2 regions of the Clostridium perfringens genome follow, and region 2 is predicted to be linked to the other one. Evidence: a T-box and tRNA genes for the amino acid it is inferred to sense, from the RefSeq annotation. Region 2 holds a T-box; the other holds one or more tRNA genes.

Region 1 (4,169 bases), 1.3 Mb from region 2:
TTATGTTTCTTAAATAGTTAAAAATTCTCCTAATATTTAATAAAACATATACCTATAAAATTATTATAATATTAACAATAAAAGGGGAAAAGTATCTTTAATTAATACTTTGATAAATTTAATATAATTGGATAACTATGTAATAATATAATAGTATAATAATAGTGTATAGTATGTAAATTTAGGAATTGGGGGGATTTGTATGTTAGTAAAAGCTATTATGACAAAGAAAGAAAATCTAGATTTAGTTGATTCTAATACTAAACTTAAAGATGCACTAAAAATCATGGAGGATAATAAGTTTTTATCAATTCCTGTAGTAGATGGAGATAAGTTTAGAGGGGCAGTAGCTAAAAGCTCTATCTATAAATATTACTTTAAAAATAATTTAAGCAAAGATGAAGTATTAAATAATATTACTGTAGGTGAAATATTAAAAACAGAAGTTCCTATAATAAATAAATCAGAACATATAGAAAAGGCAGTATCCATGCTAGAAAGAATGAGAATTTCTTTTGTGGCTGTTGTAGATGAATTTGATAATTTCAAAGGAATATTAACTCATAAGGCAGTTTTTAGAGAATTTAACAATGCTTTTGGACTTAATAAAGGGGAAAGAATAGTAATAAGATCTTATGATGTTCCAGGACAATTATCAAAAATAACTAAGACAATATCTGAAGAAGGTGGAGATATATTAAGCATAGTTATTGTAGATACAAAGAGTCTAACTGATGTTAAAGAGGTTATAGTTAGGGTTAAAAGTATAGATGTTGAAAATATTAAAAAGAAATTAAAAGAGTCAGGATTCAAATTAGCATAGTAAACCATTATAAACATATAAGTATAGAGCATATATAATATTGATTTTTTAAATTTATATTATATATGCTTTATTTTAATTGATGAAGATAAGAGTGAAATGATGAAATAATTAATTTAAATTTAGCTAAATATATTTTTTTATTAGCCAATATTATATTGTTTTATTAGAGTATTAATGTGGATTTTTTATTAAAAATAAAAAATTACATAAAAAACTCTTGCGTTAAGTTTATTTTTAATATATAATAAATTCTGTGTTCAGGGGTATGGCTCAATTGGTAGAGTAGTGGTCTCCAAAACCATTGGTTGTGGGTTCGAGTCCTACTGCCCCTGCCAATTAACACAATAAATAACATAATATTATAGGGGTATGGCTCAATTGGTAGAGTAGTGGTCTCCAAAACCATTGGTTGTGGGTTCAAGTCCTACTGCCCCTGCCAGAAAATCAGTGAATTAATTCACTGATTTTTTTTTGATTAATTTTAAATGAAAGATTATATTCTGAAAACATGTAAATTATATATAAATATTATAAACAATTTCAGAACAATGTATAATGTTAAGGGTAAAGTTTAAAATTTAGGGGGATGAAAAATAGTGAGAAAACTAATTAAACCATTAAGTGTAGCTACAATGATGTTCTTATCATTAAATTTAGGTTTTTTTAATGGTAAGGTTGTTAAGGGGGAAGAGATTTCTAATGAAACTAAGGTTACCATCTTAGGAACCTCAGATATACATGGAAGATTTGTTCCTTGGGAATATTCATCAGATACGGAGAATAAATCAGGAAGTTTATCACAAATATCAACAATTGTTAAAAAGGAGAGAAATGAAAATCCAAATTTAATTCTTGTAGATGCAGGTGATTCAATTCAAGATAACTTTGTTGAAACTTTCAATAAAGGACCTCACCAACCTATGGTTTTAGGTATGAATAAGATGAAATATGATGTTTGGGAAATGGGAAACCATGAATTTAATTTTGGATTAGATGTGCTTAAACATGTAACAAGTCAATTTGAAGGAAAGGTATTAGCTGGTAATATCTATAATGATGATGGAACAAGATTTATGGATGGATATACTGTTATAGAAAGAGATGGTATAAAGATAGGTATTATAGGTATGGATACTCCAATGATAAAAGAGTTTGAAAAACCATATAATATAAAAGGAATTGAATTTAGAGATCCAGTTAAAGAAACAAAAAAGATTATAAAAGAATTAGATGGAAAAGTTGATGCCATGATTGGAGTTATGCATATGGGATTAGATAATGAAAATGCTATTTCCAATACAGGTGTTACAGATATTGCCAATCAATGTCCAGAGCTTACAGCAATTGTAGGAGGACATATGCATAAGTTAGTTAAAAATGAGGTTGTAAATGGAGTTATTATAACTGAACCAGGAAAATATGGACAGGCTGTATCAAAAATAGATTTAACATTTAAAAAAGAAAATGGAAAAAATGTACTTAAAAATAAAAATGCAGATACTATTTCAGTAGCTAATGTAGAATCAGATAAAGAAATAGAAAATCTATTAAAACCTTTCCATGAAGAATTGCGTAAGGATGCTAACTCAGTTATTGGAAGACTTGAAGGGGTTAACATGGTAGATGAAGATTACATAAAAGGAATACCTACTATACATATAGAAGATACTCCATTAATTGATTTCTTTCATGAAGTAGGAAAATATTATAGTAAAGCAGATGTAATAGCTTTATCTATAGATAATGATAAGGCTAAGTTAAATGTAGGTGATATAAAGAAGAAAGATATAGCTTATAACTATAGATATACTGGTGGAGAAATAAGCGTTTATGAAGTAACTGGAAAAGACTTAAAAAAATATATGGAATGGGCAGCTGGCTATTTTAATACATTAAATCCAGGAGATATTACTCCAAGTTTTAATCCTAAAAGAAGAGCGTCAAAGTATAGTACTAATGATATGTTTGGAGGAATAACTTACAAAATTGATTTACGAGAAAAAGAAGGTAATAGGATTAAAGATGTTAAGTATAAAGATGGAAGAGAACTTAAGGATACAGATGTTTTAAAACTAGGAATGAATTCATATAGACTTGGACAATTGCAAGGAAAAGGAGGAATCTTTGAAGGAAAAGAATTTAAAAAACTTTGGGATTCTAAGACAGCTTATGGAGAAGAAGAAGGAACAATAAGAAATTTAGCTATAGATTATATTAAAAATGTTAAAAATGGCCTTATAAATGCAAAAAAACAAAATAATTGGTGTCTATTAGGAATAGATCCAAATTCAGAAAACTATAAAAAGGTTAGAGATTTAGTTAATTCAGGAGAATTAAAAATACCTACATCAGAAGACGGAAAATATACTAATATAGCATCAATAAATGAAAAAGATTTACCTTTAGATAATAATACATCTAAAGAAAATGAGGAAAATCTTAACTTAGATTCTATTAATAATAAAAATAATAATAAGGATCAAGGAGTTAATGAAGAAAGTAAAAAAGATGTGCCTAAAGTAGAGGAAAACATAGAAAAACAAAAAAATAATAAAGAAAATAATTCAAATGAAGATAATACTTTAGTTAAAGAAGATAGTAAATCTAAAGAAGTGAATGAAAAAAATAATGAACAAAATAACATTGAGGAAGTTTCTAAAAAAGAAAATAAACTTCCTAACACAGGATCTCCTATAGGTGCAGAAGCTATGTCACAAATAGGTATGTTATTATTAGGTGCAGGTGTAATATTAAAAAAGAAAAATAAAAAATAGATTTTTTCTGGAATAACATGGTTAATAATCCTTCTATTTCATAGGTTTATAATCTGAATTATGGTTAATATAATAGTGTAAGCAAGAGATAAACAAATTTCAAGCTTACAAATTACCAAAGCCAAAGGAGGAATTAGAAATGTCAAAATCATTAGTTCCAGAAGCAAAAAATGGATTAAGTAAATTCAAAAATGAGGTAGCTAGAGAATTAGGTGTACCATTCTCAGATTACAATGGAGACCTAAGTTCAAGACAATGTGGTTCCGTAGGCGGCGAAATGGTAAAAAGAATGGTAGAAGCTTACGAAAGTCAAATAAAATAACAAACCTTTCGCTAATACTGAATTAAAGAAAAAAGATTCATTAAAAAAATAGGAATAATTATAATGATTATTAAATAACCATTATAAAAATCCTATATTATGACTCTAAAAATTTATAACAGGAGAAAGTGTTATGGAGGGTAAACCGCCAAAACATGATGCTTAAACTTCTACCGCAAAAAAGATTACATAGAGGATTTATATCCTCTATGTAGTCTTTTTTTTTGACAATCTCTATGATAAAATT
Region 2 (4,169 bases):
TATGTTAGCTATTCCATCGTATTTAGAAAGCTTTTCATCTACCGCTTTATCAATTCCTAAATTGTCTTCATTTAAATCAACTTTGTTCACTTTTCCAAGCATAGTTAGTCCATAAGTAGCTACCCCTCCTACTAAACCAACTATTAAAAGCCCTATAATTGAAAGTGCAATTATTAATTTACGATTTTTAGCAGGCTTTTTTGAACTCCTTTTTTTATTAGTTTTTCTTGCCAATGTAAGCATCCTCCCTTTTTAAAATTACAAAACAATTGTAGCATTCTATTGCATAAGTTGTAAAGTTATGGATAAGATTGTTAAAATTTAAAAATAATATTAATGTTATTTTTAAAATATTAAAATTAAAGAAAGGTTATTTTTGCTTAAGATAAAGCGCATAAAATTATAGCTAAAAAATAATATTTTTTTATAAAGTTTAAAGTGAAAAAAAGATTTATAAATAAAAAAGAATATTTATCAAATATAAATTTTGATAAATATTCTTATATTATAAGATATTATATTTTAAGCTGTAGCAGTTTCTCTTGTAGGAATAATGCTTGGTATTATAAATCCTACTAAAGCAGGTACTACCCAACCAAATCCCTTAGAGTATAGAGGAAGAAGAGAAACTAAGTTTTCTACTCCAGGTATAAAGTTACCTAGTGTTATTAATATACTAACTACTAAAGTAACATATACAGTAACCTTATGAGTAAGTGGGTTAGTTATTCTCTTATGGAATAGATTTAATAATATAAGAACTATTGTTACTGGGTAGATTACACCAAGTAAAGTAGCTGATAATGATATTATCTTATCTAATCCCATACTAGCAACTAATATACTAGTTACTGTCATTAATAAAACGTTAAATTTATATGGCAATTTACCATTAGAAACTCTTTCAAAGAAGCTTCCACCAGCAGAAAGTAATCCTATTGAAGTTGTTAAACAAGCTAATGCCATTGATACACCTATTAATATTGCACCTGCATGTCCTAGAATACTTTCAGCAACAAAAAGTAATAATTGAGAATTTGATAAATCTAAAGCTAAATCCCCAGTATGAGCCCCAAGGAAGATTAATCCACCATAAATTATTGCTAGTCCTCCGATTGCAATAACTGCTGCTTTAATAAGTAATTTAAAGCTAGCTTTACCAGTATATCCTTTAGCTTTTATTGAACCTAATATTATTGAAGAGAATATAACAGCTGCAATTGCATCCATTGTTTGATATCCTTCAAGTAATGATGTAGAAAGGGCATCAGGAGTATATGATTTTGTTAAAGCGTCTATTGGACTAAGAACTCCCTTAGCTATTAAGAAAAATAATATAGCTAATAATATAGGAGTTAAAAATTTACCTAAAACATCTATAACTTTTGATGGCTTTAATACAAAGATTAAATTAACTAAAAAGTAAACAACTATTACTGCAAAGTAATTTATATTTGCAAAGTTAGGAGCAAATGCTAATTCAAATGTAGTAGCTGCTGTTCTAGGAATAGCTAATAATGGTCCAATAAGTATAAATAATGCTATTGAATATATTAATGAGAATTTTTTACCTACTTTATCTCCGAATAATTCAAACTTACCGTTAACTCTCATTGAAGATAATATACCAAGTAGTGGTACTCCAACTCCAGTTATTATAAATCCTATAATCCCTAAATAGTAATCTGCACCTAAATTTCTTCCTAATAAAGGTGGGAAAATAAGGTTACCAGCCCCCAAAAACATTGAGAATAGTGCAAAGCCGATTACTAAAAAATCTGATCTTTTGTTATTCATAATATACACCCCGTCTTTCTTAAACAATCAAATTAATATTTACATTTAAAATTATTATTTAAGATATAAGAGATAAATAATTTTAAAATATATTGATTTATAATTTGATTTAAAAAATTTTTATATAGTATTTTGCTAATATTCTTTTATTAAATTTTTATTTTATTTTTAAAAGTTATAATACTATATTATCATAATGTTAAGAAAAATCAACAAAAATATTTTATATATAAAATTGTGGAAATGTAAACTTGATAATTTGATAAAAAAATAGCTGTAATATTAAATTAATGTTAAAATGGATATTAACGGGATAATTATAGAATTCATCTTAATAATAAGTAAAAGAAATAAATAATCTTGACTAAAGAGTAAAAAATGATAAAATAACATTAAAGTTTAATATAAAATATCAATGACAAGAATTAGTAAACTTAAAAACAAACTTTAAGAGAGTCATATGTTTGCTGGGAGTATGATAGTTATGCTTAAGTTGAATGGATCTTCGAGATGTTTAGAGGAATTTTAGTATTCTAAATCGTAATTCTTACGTTACAAGAAAGAGATACAAAGAATTTTCTTTGTAACATTAGGTGGTACCGCGATATATTCGTCCTATAAGTCTTATGGCTTATAGGGCTTTTTTATTTTAAAAGAAAATAGCTATTTAAGAAATAAAAAGGTTAATTAAATTTTTATAAAGGAGGTGTATCTGATACTTCATTTGATTTTTAGAAGCATCAGAAAAACTAATGGAAGATAAGAAAAAAATTATTTTTAGTGGAATAAAGCCATCAGGTGATTTAACATTAGGAAATTACTTAGGCGCTATAAAAAACTGGACTAAATTACAAGAAGAATATGATTGTTATTTCTGCGTTGTTGATTTACATGCCATAACAGTAAAACAATTACCAGCAGATTTAAGAAGAAGAACTTTAGAAGTTTTAGCTATATATATAGCATCAGGAATAAATCCAGAGAAAAATACATTATTTATACAATCACATGTACCAGCTCATTCAGAAGCTTCATGGCTTTTAACATGTAATTCATATATGGGTGAATTAAGCAGAATGACTCAGTATAAAGATAAATCAAAGAAAATGGGCGATTCAATAGGAGCAGGATTATTTAATTATCCAGTTCTTATGGCAGCTGACATACTTTTATATAATGCAGATCTTGTTCCAGTGGGAAAAGACCAAATGCAACATTTAGAGCTTGCTAGAGATATTGGTACTAGATTTAACAATTCTTATAGCAAAACATTCACTATACCAGAGGGATATGTTCCAAAAGAGGGCGCAAAAATAATGGATTTACAAGATCCAAGCAAAAAGATGTCTAAATCAGATGCTAATCCAAATGGTTTCATATTAATAATGGATGAGCCTAATGTTATAAGAAAGAAAATTTCAAGAGCTGTAACAGATAGTATTGGTGTAGTAAATTATACTGATGAACAGCCAGGCGTTAAGAATTTAATAAATATTCTTTGTGCAATAAAAGGATATACTCCTGAGGAAGTTGTAAAAATGTATGATGGCAAAGGATATGCTGAATTTAAAAATGATGTAGCTGAAGCTATAGTTGAAGAGTTAGCTCCAGTTCAAGAAAAGGTTAAAGCTTTATTAGGAGATAAAAAAGCTTTAGAGGAAATATACAAAAAGGGTGCAGAAAAAGCAAATTATGCTGCAATGAAAACTCTTAGAAAAATGCAAAAGAAAATAGGATTAATCCCAAGATAGGAATTAAGAACTCTATTAAGTAAAGTTCACTAGATATAGCTTAGTAATTATTGAATTTCGTGAAGAATTTCTATTAATTCTTCCATAAATATAATTAAGGCTTCGAAACTCCCGTTGGTCAAACAGTCTCAGCCTTTTAACATTATATTTATTACAGAATAAATGAAATTCTAATCACTTATTCAAATATTACTTCGCTTATATCTAGTGAACTTTTTTATAGAGCTTTTTATTACTTAGTAAGAAAATAAATATTAAGATTATCTAAAAGAGAAAAACTCATTTCATTTCAAACAGTTTCAGATTTTTAAGGATAAATTCATTCCAAAAACAATTAAATTCTAATCATTCATTCAAATACATTTCGCTTATATATGATGAATTTTTTTTATAGGGTTTATAGGGAAAATAATAGATTCTAATCACTTATTCAAATATTACTTCGCTTATATCTAGTGAACTTTTTTATACAATAAAGTTGTTATTTCCTTTAATTTGTAAAAATGATACAATAAAGAAAATTAATAATTTGTTAAGTGATTTTTATGAAGAATTTGCTTTTAGCAGAGGGAACAAAGGAGGAGTTATGGTTATTAGATTGATTGTATGTATTTTGATATT

What was found. A T-box is a leader RNA that pairs with one kind of tRNA and senses whether it is charged. The one in region 2 lies ahead of trpS (tryptophan--tRNA ligase), so its partner is inferred to be a tRNA-Trp.
Positions count from the first base shown of each region.
Region 1: it encodes a tRNA-Trp, which carries the amino acid that the T-box ahead of trpS (tryptophan--tRNA ligase) is inferred to sense. The anticodon was not compared.

Region 1 is NZ_CP065681.1:885,114-889,282, forward strand. It holds gene I6G60_RS04520 (CBS domain-containing protein) at 203-823, shown strand; tRNA gene I6G60_RS04525 (tRNA-Trp) at 1,086-1,161, shown strand; tRNA gene I6G60_RS04530 (tRNA-Trp) at 1,190-1,265, shown strand; gene I6G60_RS04535 (5'-nucleotidase C-terminal domain-containing protein) at 1,423-3,600, shown strand; gene I6G60_RS04540 (alpha/beta-type small acid-soluble spore protein) at 3,740-3,922, shown strand.
Region 2 is NZ_CP065681.1:2,840,902-2,845,070, reverse strand. It holds gene I6G60_RS13315 (LCP family protein) at 1-234, opposite strand, end outside; gene brnQ (branched-chain amino acid transport system II carrier protein) at 523-1,797, opposite strand; T-box leader at 2,204-2,418, shown strand; gene trpS (tryptophan--tRNA ligase) at 2,550-3,548, shown strand; gene I6G60_RS13300 (hypothetical protein) at 4,135-4,169, shown strand, end outside.